DNA from 2 places in the Microbacterium alkaliflavum genome. Region 1 is predicted to be linked to the other one. Evidence: riboswitches for the same ligand, from Rfam matches in the RefSeq annotation. Region 1 holds a riboswitch; the other holds the start of a gene.
What was found. A riboswitch is a leader RNA that binds a small molecule or an ion and turns the genes downstream of it on or off. The one in region 1 is predicted to bind thiamine pyrophosphate.
Positions count from the first base shown of each region.

Region 2: it holds a riboswitch for thiamine pyrophosphate, as region 1 does, so the genes downstream of both, ACH3VR_RS13110 (ECF transporter S component) here and thiC (phosphomethylpyrimidine synthase ThiC) in region 1, are expected to answer to the same signal.

Region 1 covers NZ_JBIQWL010000001.1:699,728-706,033, forward strand. The annotation lists gene ACH3VR_RS03000 (thiazole synthase) at 1-730, opposite strand, end outside; gene thiS (sulfur carrier protein ThiS) at 733-972, opposite strand; gene thiO (glycine oxidase ThiO) at 972-2,183, opposite strand; gene thiC (phosphomethylpyrimidine synthase ThiC) at 2,193-3,926, opposite strand; TPP riboswitch at 3,924-4,032, opposite strand; gene ACH3VR_RS03020 (hypothetical protein) at 4,143-4,511, opposite strand; gene ACH3VR_RS03025 (YciI family protein) at 4,724-5,131, shown strand; gene ACH3VR_RS03030 (RNA polymerase sigma factor) at 5,128-6,282, shown strand.
Region 2 covers NZ_JBIQWL010000004.1:262,208-268,513, reverse strand. The annotation lists gene ACH3VR_RS13130 (phosphotransferase) at 1-25, shown strand, start outside; gene ACH3VR_RS13125 (SRPBCC domain-containing protein) at 22-510, shown strand; gene ACH3VR_RS13120 (energy-coupling factor transporter transmembrane component T family protein) at 545-1,333, opposite strand; gene ACH3VR_RS13115 (ABC transporter ATP-binding protein) at 1,330-2,805, opposite strand; gene ACH3VR_RS13110 (ECF transporter S component) at 2,807-3,436, opposite strand; TPP riboswitch at 3,429-3,537, opposite strand; gene ACH3VR_RS13105 (D-alanyl-D-alanine carboxypeptidase family protein) at 3,575-5,074, shown strand; gene ACH3VR_RS13100 (J domain-containing protein) at 5,100-6,029, opposite strand; gene ACH3VR_RS13095 (hypothetical protein) at 6,045-6,306, opposite strand, start outside.

The DNA.
Region 1 (6,306 bases):
CCGAGCGCCGCGGGATGCGCCCCGACCGGTGGGCGAGGCGCCCACCGATGACGGCGTGCCGGAACGCCTCGGCCATGCCGACGGGGTCCTGTGCGCGTGTCACGGCAGTCGCCAGCAGCACGGCGTCGCAGCCGAGCTCCATCGCGAACGCGGCGTCGGACGCGGTCCCGATCCCCGCGTCGAGGACGACGGGGACGCCGGCTCGCTCGACGATCATCGCGATGTTGTACGGGTTGAGGATGCCGAGGCCGGTGCCGATGGGAGCGCCGAGCGGCATGACGGCGGCCGCTCCGAGCTCTTCGAGTCGCAGGGCGAGGGCGGGGTCGTCGTTCGTATAGGCGAAGACCACGAATCCCCGGGCGACGAGCTGTTCGGTGGCGGCGGCGAGTTCAGCGCCGTCGGGCAGCAGGGTCTCCTCATCGGCGATCACCTCGAGCTTGATCCAGTTCGTGCCGAGGGCCTCACGCGCCAATTCCGCCGTGAGCACGGCCTCGCGGGCGGTGAGGCATCCGGCTGTGTTGGGCAGCAGCCGGATGCCGGCGTCGTCGATCAGCCGGAAGAGCGAGCCTTCGGTCGACGGAGTGTGGCGGCGCATCGCGACGGTCGTCAGCTGGGTTCCGGATGCCGCGAGGGCGGCGCCGAGCAGCGTGTGGCTGGGGGCGCCGCCGGTGCCCATGATGAGCCGCGACGTGAGGTCGACGCCGTCGATGCGCAGGATGTCGGTGTCCATCGTCATCCTCCCTGAGTGGCGCTGACGACTTCGACCACGTCGCCGTCCGCGAATTCTTCGGCGTCCCAGCCGGCGCGCGGGACGACGACGGCGTTGACGGCCACCGCGATGCCCAGCGTGACTCCGCGGGGGAGTGTCCCGTCCGTCGCGACGCGGACGCCCAGGCGCTCCGCGATGAGGTCGGCGACGGTCTCGGCTGGGCGGGCGACGCGGGGTTCGCCGTTCACGATGATCGTGGTCATCACCACGTCCTCTCTGCCGCGCGCACGGCGGCGTGTTCTGGTGCGAATCGGTCGGGGCGGAACGCGTCCCCGCGGTCGTCTGCATGCCCGTCGATGAGGCCGACGGCGATGTCCGCGGCGATGGGGGCGAGGAGCACGCCGTGGCGGAAGAATCCGGTGGCCACGAGGAGCCCTGCGATGTCGGCGTCGTCCCGGCCGCGCACTCTGCCGAGGAGGGGAGCGTTGTCGGGTGTCGCGGGACGGGCCCGCGCGATCGCCTCGAGGAGGTCGAGCTCGGCGACGGCGGGCAGCACCTCCTGCGCGTCGCGGAGGAGGCGCTGCACGGCGCCTGCCGAGACGGCCGCCCGGCCGTCCTCGCGCTGGGTCGCACCGATGACGAGGGTGCCGTCGGTGCGCGGCACGAGGTAGACGCTCTCCCCGTGGACCAGTGCGCGCACCGTCGTGCAGAGCAGGGGGCGCAGGGCATCGGGCACGCTCAGCCGGAGGATGTCGCCGTGCACCGCTCGCAGGGGCAGTGCGAGCCGTTCCGGAAGTGCTCCGATCGTCGCCGCACCGAGGCCGTTCGCGAGCACGACCTCGCCGGCGGCGATGCTCGTCCCATCGGACAGTCCTACGCCGACGACCCGCGACTGCCGGTCGGAGGGATCGCCGTGCAGAAGCCGGATCGCGCGTTCGCGGATGAACCCTCCTCTCCCGAGCCCTTCGACGAGTCGCGCCGACAGCATCCGGGGATCGACCTGGTGGTCACCGCCCACGCGATAGGCGCACGTCATCCGCGGGCCCAGCAGCGGTTCGCGGGTGCGCGCCGCTCCGGTCGTGATCGGTTCCGTGTCGAGGCCCGCCCGGCGGTGCGCGGCGTGCAGGTCGGCGAGCGCCTGCCGGTCGCCGTGGTCGACGCCGACGAGCATCGTCTCGCTGCGGAGGTACCCGGCATCCGCTTCCCTCATCGTGAGGTCCTTCACGAACGCGGGATAGCGTGCCGCCGAGGCGAGCATGAGCGGCAGGAGATGTGCCTCCTGAGCGTGGAACTCGCTCACCGGCGCGAGCATCCCCGCGGCGGCGAACGTCGCACCCTGTGCAGGGGAGGGGTCGATCACGAGCGCCGACCGGCCGGTCTGCGCCGCACGCCACGCGATGCTGAGCCCGACGATCCCGCCCCCGACCACGACGACATCGGCCGACCTCTCGGAGCGGCCGCGCGGCATGACCATCGCAGGCGCCTAGCTGCGGCCGAGGGTCGGCATGGGCAGGTAGACCTGCCCGCCTGACGCGGTGAACTCCGCGGATTTCTGCGCCATGCCGGCGGTGCGCTGCTGCTCGGCGGTGGCGCCGAACTGGTCGCGGATGTCCTGCGAGATGCGCATCGAGCAGAACTTCGGCCCGCACATCGAGCAGAAATGCGCCGTCTTCGCCGGCTCTGCCGGCAGTGTCTCGTCGTGGAACTCCTCCGCCGTGATCGGGTCGAGCGACAATGCGAACTGGTCGCGCCAGCGGAACTCGAACCGCGCTTTCGACAGCGCGTCATCCCGCAGGCGCGCGCCGGGATGCCCCTTGGCGAGGTCGGCGGCGTGTGCGGCGATCTTGTAGGTGATCACGCCCGTCTTGACGTCGTCGCGGTTCGGCAGTCCGAGGTGCTCCTTCGGGGTCACGTAGCAGAGCATGGCCGTGCCGTAGCGGGCGATCTCGGTCGCCCCGATGGCGGAGGTGATGTGGTCGTATCCGGGTGCGACATCGGTCACGAGGGGGCCGAGCGTGTAGAACGGGGCGCCTTCGCACAGCTCCTGCTGGCGCTCGACGTTCTCGCGCACGAGGTGGAACGGCACGTGGCCGGGCCCCTCGACCATGACCTGCACGTCGTACTCCCACGCCCGCTTGGTCAGCTCGGCGAGCGTGTCGAGCTCTGCGAACTGCGCCGCGTCGTTGGCGTCGGCGATCGACCCGGGGCGCAGCCCGTCGCCCAGCGAGAACGCGACGTCGTATTGCGCGAAGATCTCGCAGAGCTCGTCGAAGTGCGTGTAGAGGAAGTTCTCCCGATGATGGGCGAGACACCAGCCGGCCATGATCGACCCGCCCCGGGAGACGATCCCCGTGACCCGCTCCGCCGTCAGCGGCACGTAGCGAAGCAGCACGCCCGCATGCACGGTCATGTAGTCCACGCCCTGCTCGCACTGCTCGATGACGGTGTCGCGGTACACGTCCCAGGTCAGCGCGGAGGCATCCCCGTTCACTTTCTCCAGCGCCTGGTAGATCGGCACCGTCCCGATCGGGACGGGGGAGTTGCGCACGATCCACTCACGAGTGGTGTGGATGTCGTCGCCCGTCGAGAGGTCCATCACGGTGTCGGCACCCCACGTGGTGGCCCACTGCAGCTTCGAGACCTCCTCGGCGATCGAGCTCGTCACGGCGGAGTTGCCGATGTTGGCGTTGATCTTCACCAGGAAGGCCTTGCCGATGATCATCGGCTCGGACTCGGGGTGGTTCACGTTGTTCGGGATGATCGCCCGCCCCGCCGCGACCTCCGAGCGCACGAGCTCGACGTCGCAGTTCTCGCGCAGCGCGACGAACCGCATCTCCGGGGTGATGACCCCGTCGCGGGCGTAGCGCATCTGCGTGACAGTGCGACCGGGAAGGGCGCGGCGTGGGGGCCGTTTCGCGCCCTGCCAATCGGCGGATGCCTCGCCGCGACGCATCGCGGAACGCCCGTCGTCCTCGAGGTTCCGCTCCCGACCGACATAGGTCTCCGTGTCGCCACGGGCCGTGATCCACTGCTCGCGCAGCGGGGGGAGGCCGCGGACCGGGTCGCTGCCCGGACCCTCGGTGCGATATACGGTGACCTGCGCGTTCGCCGAGCCGTCCGGCGACGGCTGGAGATCGATCCGGCTGACCGGCACGTGGATGTCGTGATCCGCGTCGTGCAGGTGTGCAAGAGGGCGCGCAGAATGGACAGATTCCATGGAGAGACTCCGACTTCCTTCGCCGGCATTACCCGGACAGGTTCGAACGGTCACAGGCCGCGTCAGCCTGATCTCAGCCCTTGCGAGGGCCCCCGTGTGGATATCCGAAACCATACAACACCCGGCGCGCAGCGCCGTCCGAAGACGACCCGCAATCGGGCGGCGGGCGGAGTCGTCCCGCCCCACGCGGATTGCGTGAGGTGGCTCCGAAGACCGTCAGCGGATCGAGGCGAAGTAGCGGTTCGCTGAGTTGGTGTAGAGCATCGCGAGGCCGATGAGGGGCAGGATGCTGCCGCCCAGCGCGCTCCAGATCGTTCCGGCGCCGAGGATCGAGATGATCTCGAGCACGATCGTGAGGCCGAAGACGAGCGCCGCGAGGGTCCGTGCGGCCGGGTTGCCCTTCCAGAGGCCGACACCGACGGCGAGTGTGATGATGCCGACGACGAGCGAGATCCAGCCCACGATCGCAGGCCAGGTGATGAAGAGGCCGCCGAGGATGTCGAAGATCGACGCGATGATCTGGAAGAAGCCTGACAGCCAGGCGATGATCGCGACGATGGTGACGCCGAGGGGACGGTTGATCATGGCGGGCTCGCTTCCAATCCTGAGGTGTACCGCCGATGCTAGCCCCGGCGGGTGAACCGGTACCGCGCCGATCGAGGTCAGCCCACGCGCGCCCGGAAGTGGGCAACGTCACCGTTCCGGGAGATTTTCGCCGCCCGATGTAGAGATCGCCGGGGTCGGTTCCGTCTCCTATCCGAAGCGGTCAGAATGGGCCGCACCGAACGGAGGCTGTGATGGCCAAGTATCTGATGCTCAAGCACTATCGAGGCGGACGTCCCGCGGTGAACGAGGTCCCGATGGACCAGCTCACGCCGGACGAGTGGGCCGCGCACATCCAGTACATGCAGGACATGGAGCAGCGACTCCTCGCGTCGGGCGAATTGGTCTCCTCGGAGGGTCTCTCGATGGGAGGCGCCTGGGTCCGCTTCGATGGCGAAGGGCGCCCGCCGGTCGTCGACGGTCCGTTCGCCGAGACGAAGGATCTCATCGCGGGGTGGATGCTCATCGAAGTCGACTCCTACCAGCGGGCCCTCGACCTCGCCTCCGAGCTGTCGGCGGCGCCGTGGGCGGGTGGCACGCCTCTGGGCGAGTGGCTCGAGCTGCGTGAGGTCATGAGCGCGCCGCCCGCCGACGCCGGATGACGGCGACGGATGCGACGGCGCTCCGCCGCGCGATCCCCGAGGTCGTCGGCATCCTCGTCCGGCGCGGCGCGGACTTCGCGTCGGCCGAGGATGCGGTCCAGACCGCCCTGGTGCGCGCGCTCGAGCGCTCGGTCATCGACGGAGTGCGCGACATTCGAGCGTGGCTCGTCACGGTCGCATGGCGTGCGTTCCTCGACCAGATGCGCAGCGATACGGCGCGCGCCGCCAGGGAGGAGCGGCTCGCGGAGGAGCCCGAACCCGGCCTCGTCCCGCAGCATGACGACACGCTCGGGCTCTACTTCCTGTGCACGCATCCGGTCCTCACCTCGACGTCGGCGATCGCGCTCACGCTGCGGGCGGTCGCCGGCCTGACGACGCGGCAGATCGCGGACGCCTTCCTGGTGCCGGAGGCGACGATGGCGCAGCGCATCGGTCGCGCGAAGCAGCGGCTCGTCGGCATCCCGCTCGACCAGCCGGGTGACCTGTCCCGCGTGATGCGGGTGCTCTATCTGCTGTTCAACGAGGGCTACTCCGGCGAAATCGACATCGCCGCCGAGGCGATCCGGGTGACGCGTCAGCTCGCCGCTCTCACCGACGAGCCCGAGGTCGCCGGGCTGCTCGCGCTCATGCTGCTGCACCATGCGCGACAGCCGGCCCGCGTGATCGGCGGGCGACTCGTGCCGCTCATCGAGCAGGAACGCACCCTCTGGGATGTCGATGCGATCGCGGAGGGAGTCGCCATCCTGCAGTCGGCGCTCGCGCGCGATCAGCTGGGGCAGTACCAGGCGCAGGCTGCGATCGCAGCCCTGCATGCCGATGCGCCGACAGCCGCCGAGACGGACTGGCTGCAGATCGTCGAATGGTACGACGAGCTACTCGGCTTCGGGGATTCGCCGGTCATCCGGCTGAATCGAGCGGTCGCGATCGGCGAGGCAGACGGTCCGCGCGCGGGTCTCGCCGCCCTCGACGCCGTGGGCGACGACGTGCCGCGGTACCACGCCGCACTCGCCTACCTTCACGAACGGGCAGGGGAAACGGATGCCGCGGCCACCGAGTACGCGGAGGCCGCACGGCGCGCGACCAGCGTCCTCGAACAACAGCACCTTCTGCGCCAGGCGGACCGCCTGCGCCCGGGTCACCCCGCGGACTGAGCCCAGCCGCCTTCCGATCGCATG
Region 2 (6,306 bases), on a different contig from region 1:
CCGGGAGCTCTGGAACGCGACATGACCGCCATCCGCACGGGTATCGTCACCACGATCGACGGACAGCCGAACCTCGTCCTCACGCGCACGTTCGGCTCGCCCGCCGAGGCCGTCTGGCAGACCTTCACGGAATCGGACCGTCTGCGCGACTGGATCGGCTACTGGGAGGGCGATCCGACGACCGGGCACGTGTCGTTCTTCATGACGGCGGAATCGGATGCTCCCGAGCCGTCGCGGTACACGATCGTCGAGTGCGACCGTCCCCGCCGCTTCGGGGGCGACACCGGCCTCTGGTATCTCTGGCTGGAGCTCGAGGAGGCGCACGGCGTCACGACGCTGCGCTTCGGCCAGCGCCTGAACCCCGGCGAGGACATCGGGTCGATCGGCCCCGGCTGGGAGTACTACCTCGACCGCGCCGAGGCCGCTCACGAGGGCCGGGATGTCTCGGCCATCGCATGGGACGACTATTACCCCGCTCTGCGCGACGAGTACGTCGCGCTCACGCCCTGACCTGACTTCCGAATCTGTCGAGGGGCGGGGCCCGCTACGCCGGGCCGAGGATGAAGTTCCACGTCCCTGCGAGCACCGCGGCCGTCACGGCGAGGACCGAGATGGCGGCGCCGATGGCCATGAGCACCCACTCACGCCCGCCGAAATGCGACTCCCGCGCCCACGTGCGCTCGACGGGGGCGCCGAACCCGCGCGCCTCCATCGATGTGGCGAGCTTCGACCCGCGGCGGATCGAGAGGACGAGCAGCGCGAAGGCCATGCCGAGGAAGCGCCGGAGACGACCTCGATCGGCCACCCCACGCGCGCGGCGGGCGAGCTCGAGCGCGCGCCAGTCGTCGATGAAGAGGCCGACCATGCGCAGGCCCGCCAGGGCGCCGAGCACGAACCGCGCCGGAAGGCGCAGCACCTGCGCGAGGCCGTCGGCGAGGTCGGTCGGATCGACAGTCACGAACAGCACGACCGACGGCAGCGCGATCGCGAGGACGCGGAAGAACGTCGCGACGGCGAGTTCGATCGACCCCTCGCTGATCCGCACGAAGAACCAGTCGACGTAGACCTCGCCCGAGGTGGCGCCGTAGAGCGCGATCGTGACGGCGGTGAGCGGCGCCGCGATCCAGACGGGGAGAGTCCTCGTCCAGAACTCCCGCCACCCGATGCCGGCGAACGGGAAGAGCAGGCACTCGAGCACGAGTGCGACCGCCGCCGACACCCAGTCGAGGGTCAGCACGAGCGGCAGCGCGATGAGCGCGCTCGCACCGAGCTTGGCGACGGGGTTGATGCGCGCGACGGCGCCGGTGCGCGCGCGGGCGTCGAGGAGGGTCATCCCTCCCCCTTCCCGAGCGCGAAGACGTCGGCGCCGAGCGCCCGCACCACGTCGAGGTCGTGGGTGATCGCGACGACGGCCGCGCGCTCGTCGCCGTCGAGGCCGTCGCGCAGCCGCGCGAGCAGGGCGACCAGCTCGGCCCAGGTTCGGGCGTCCTGCCCGAACGTGGGCTCGTCGAGAACGAGCACGCGCGGCCGCGTCGCGAGCGCGGCGGCCACCGTGAGCCGGCGCTTCTCGCCGCCCGACAGCGTGAACGGGTTCGCCGCGGCGAGGGCGTCGAGGCGCAGCCGCACGAGCAGGTCGTCGACGCGTGCGTTCGTCGCGGCGTCGTCGAGCCCGAGCGCGCGCGGACCGACCTCGAGCTCTTCGCGCACGGTCCGCGCCAGAAGCTGGTGCTCGGGGTCCTGGAAGACGGTGCCGATGCGCGTCAGGAGCTGCCGCGAGGTCCAGCGGATCGGCGCGGCGCCCGCGCCGTTCGCGAGCGCGGGCGCAGCGGTGACAACGCCGGCCGCCGGCGGGAGGAGCCCCGCGAGCGTCAGCCCGAGCGTCGACTTCCCTGCGCCGTTGGGCCCCGTGAGAGCGAGCACCGAGCCTTCGCGCAGGTGGAGGTCGATGCCCGATGCGACGGGGACGCCGCGAACCCGCTCGACGGCGAGCCCGTGCGCCGACACGAGCGCCTCACCCGCCGCGGCCGGGGGCGGCGGCGGAACCGCGGGCGGGATGCCGGGGACCCAGACACCCTGCTCCGTGAGCCGGCGCCCCTCCCGGGCGAGCACGACATCGGGCGACCCGTCGGCGACGACCCCGCCCGCGCCGAGCACGATGACGCGCGTCACGAGCGGCAGCCACACCTCGACGCGGTGCTCCACGACGACGAGGGTCGCGGGATGCCGCTCGAGGAGGTCGGCGACGGCCTCGCGCACCTCGGCGACCCCGCCCGGGTCGAGATTCGCGGTGGGCTCGTCGAGCAGGAGCAGCCCCGGGCGCATCGCGAGTGCGCCGGCGAGCGCGAGCCGCTGCTTCTGTCCCCCCGACAGCGCCTTCGTCGCACGATCGAGGGGAAGATCGAGCCCGACGGCGTCGAGTGCTTCACCGACGCGCGGCCAGATCTCGGCTCGCGGGACGCCGAGGTTCTCGCAGCCGAAGGCGACATCGTCGCCGACGCGGGCGAGCACGACCTGCGCGTCGGGATCCTGCAGCACGAGACCCGCCGTTCCGCGCACGGCCGCGGCATCCCGCCCGCCGATCAGCAGACCGCCCGCGGACTCGCCCTCGTCGTCGCCGCCGAGCACGCCCGCGAGTCCGTGCAGCAGCGTCGACTTGCCCGACCCCGACGAGCCGAGCAGGAGCACCCGCTCGCCGGGTTCGATGCGGAACGTGACGTCCTGCAGCGCCCATGCGCGGCGGCTCGCGTGACGCCACCCCCAGCCGCGCGCCTCGACGACGGCAGGGGTGGGAGCAGCCGACGGCACGCTACACGCGGGCGCGCGCTTCGCGGCCCGACGCGAAGCGGTCGAGGGCGCCGGTCGCCGCAAGTCCGCGCGTCACGAGCCACGGCAGAAGCCCCGCGATGACGGCGCCCGAGATGGTGGTCGTGATGAGGTACGTGATCGTGAACTGCGTGTTCGAGCCCGCGTACCACAGCACGAGATTGTTGACGCCTCCCGCGATCGCGGCGCCCGCACCGGCGAGCATCGCGACGGGGAGCGTCCAGACGCGGTAGGCGAAGATCAGGAAGACGATCTCGGCCCCGATCCCCTGCACGAGGCCGGCCTCGAGCGTGAGGAAGCCGCCCCACTGGTTGCCGACGAGCGCCGAGACGACCGCGGCGAGCGTCTCGACGTAGAGCGCAGCGCCGGGCTTGCGGATGATGAGCGCACCGAGCACCCCCGCGAACAGCCACGGTCCGTCGAGGAGGCCCTGCAGGCCCGGCAGGAGAGGCTGGAGGAGGGCCGAGGGGCCGAGGTAGCCGACGTTCCAGAACAGGAAGATGAGGCCGGATGCGACGCCGATGACGCTGGCGACGACGATGTCGACGACCCTCCAGCGAAGACGGCGGGTGGTCTGCGCGACCGAGGCGGACGCGGACGTGGAAGCGTTCATGTTCTCTCCTCCCTGCGCTGGCATGATCCAGATCAGGTTCGACGGTCGAAGCGTGGTCGCTTCCTCTCAGCCCGGCACACCGGACTCCCGTGGTTGTGGTGCCGAGTATACCGCGGCACGACGGGGTAAATTTGGCAGGTGACCCTCGCCGATACGGAGCCTCCTGCGCACGACGACGTGCACGGGGACGCGGGCGACGTGCTCGTCGCGCCGGGCGACGTGCTCGTGCAGGAGCCCGTCGCGCCCGAGCACGAGGCATCCGTCCCGCTCAAGAAGCCCGGCAAGCCGCTGGGCGAGCCGCGCGTCGCATTCGGGTGGGTGGACGAGGGCGTCGTCGGCACGACTTCGCTCGTGCCCGCCGATCTCCGGGTGGCCACGACTCCGTACGTCGCCGTCCCGGCGGACCTGCTCGCGCGCCCGCCGAGGCGCTCGCCGCTGCGTCCCGGCGTGCTCGTTCCGATCGCGATCATCGCGGCGCTGATCGGCGGATACTCCGCCACGACGCTGCTGTGGCCGCTCACGGCGGTGACCCCCACGATCGAGGCCGTGCAGGTCGACTCCGCGCCGGCCCCCGCGACCACGCCCGCCTGGCCTGCCCAGGGCTCCGGCGCCGTCGCGGTCGCGGGCTTCGACGGCGTCGTCGGCTCGACGGCCGATGCGGCGCCCATCGCGAGCATCACGAAGGTCGTGACGGCTCTGCTCGTCCTCGAGTCGCAGCCGCTCGCCGTCGGCGAGCAGGGGCCGGAGTACCGGTTCACGGCGGCCGACCGCGTCAAGTACTGGGGCTATCGGTCACGTGGCGAGTCCGCGCTCGACGTGCCGGTCGGCGGCACCCTCACGGAGTACCAGCTGCTCGAGGGCATGCTGATCGGCTCGGCCAACAACTACGCCGATCGCCTCGCGAGCAACCTGTGGCCCAGCGACGCCGTCTACGCGAGCGCCGCGAACGGCTGGCTCGCGGCGCACGGCCTGAACGGCATCGCCGTCGTCGAGCCGACGGGCTTCGACGCGCGCAACACGGCGAGCGCGGCATCCCTCATCCCGCTCGCCGAGAGGGCTCTGGCCAACCCCGTCATCGCCGAGATCGTCGCTAAGTCCGAGGTCGACCTGCCCGGTGCCGGCCACGTCACGAGCACCAACGGGCTGCTCGCCGACCCCGGCGTCATCGGCGTGAAGACGGGATCGCTCGACACCTTCAACCTGCTCGCCGCGAAGAACGTGACGATCGGCCAGACCCCCGTGCGCCTCTATGCCGCCGTGCTGGGCCAGCCCGACGACAACGGCCGCATCGAGGCGACGCGAGCCCTCTTCACTCAACTCGAGGCGGAGCTGCAGACCGAGCCGTCCGTGACGGCGGGGACGACCGTGGGCGTGATCGACACGGAGTGGGGCGAGCACGTCGAGGTGAAGACGGTCGGCGACGCTTCCGTCGTGCTGTGGAACGGCGCAGCCGGCACCGTCTCGACCGACCTGTCGCTCGGCGACCACCGTGACAAAGGCGACGACGTGGGCACGCTGAACGTCAAGGGTCCGCTCGACTCGTCGACGGTCGACGTCGTGCTCGCGGGCGACATCGAGCCGCCGTCGGCCTGGTGGCGCCTGACGCACCCCCTCGAGCTCTTCGGCCTCGCGGGCTGATCTCGCCCCGCCAGCCCCGGGACCGCTACACGTAGCGGACGGCGTGCTGCAGGCGCGTGCGGATGTCGAAGACCTCGTTGCCGCCCACCTCGCGCGCGCCCGTGACCCCTCGGCGCAGCACCGTCGACAGGGCGCTGCGCGACACGATCGCGACGGGCACGCCGCGCACCCGGCCGAGCTCCTCGATGGGCTGATCGAGGTCGTCGTCGGGGAGCACGACGATCGCCCCGCTGAACTTCACGCGGGCGGCGCGTGCGACGGTGCGAAGTCGCGCGAGGAGCGCCGCGATGGGGGCGCCGTCGACGCCGTCGCCCACGAGCTCTCCGCGCTTGATGCGGACGGGGCCGCCGAAGTCCTCCGACAGCACGCCGTAGAGCCCGCTCGGGCCGAGCACGACGTGGTCGACCTTCTCGTCGGACGCGTGGCCCGCGGCGACGTCGTGCCACACGGTGTACCCCATGCCGAGGTCGGCGACGACGCGCGCCGTCGCCTCTTCGGCCAGCGCGTCGGCGAGGAGCCGCCGCAGATGGTGGGGCGCGGACCGCACGAGCGCGGGATCGTACGGATCGGGCATCTCGACGCCCCGCCCGACCCATTCGCGCATGAGCGACAGGTAGCGCTCGCGCCGCCAGCCGCCGGGCTGCCCGTACGAGCGCGCCTTCGGGCGCGTGTCGGCCGGGCGGGAGGGCGGGCGCCAGGCGGGAGCGTCCGGGCTGAACGACGGTGCGGCCGCCGCCCCGAAGCCGTGCCCGCGGTCGTAGGCGACGCGCGCCTGCGGAGTGCCGACGAGCGCCCACGCGCGCTGCACCTGGATGAAGACGGATGCCTCTCCCCCCGTGTCGGGGTGCGTCTGACGCAGTCGCAGGCGATACGCCTTGCGCAGGCCCTCCTCGTCGACCGTGGGCTCGACGCCGAGCACCTGGTAGGCGGACGCGGACAGGGGGGAATCGAACATGCGGCGGGGCACCTCTCAGCGCTGCTCGTTGCGCCGAGCGTACGCGGCCGCGCTGCGGCTGGACAGCGCGAGGAGGATCAGCGTATCGAGCGCTGTGGTGAGCAGGCTCGTCTTCAAGGTGATCTCCAGGTCGTAGAGCCACCACGATCCGAAGGCCGCTGAGATCGAGAGCACCGCGAACACCATGACGATGACGCGGGGCCAGTTGTGGCCGCGCAGGATGAACACGGCGAGCACGGCGTCGAAGATCAGCACGACGCTGATGATGCCGACCACG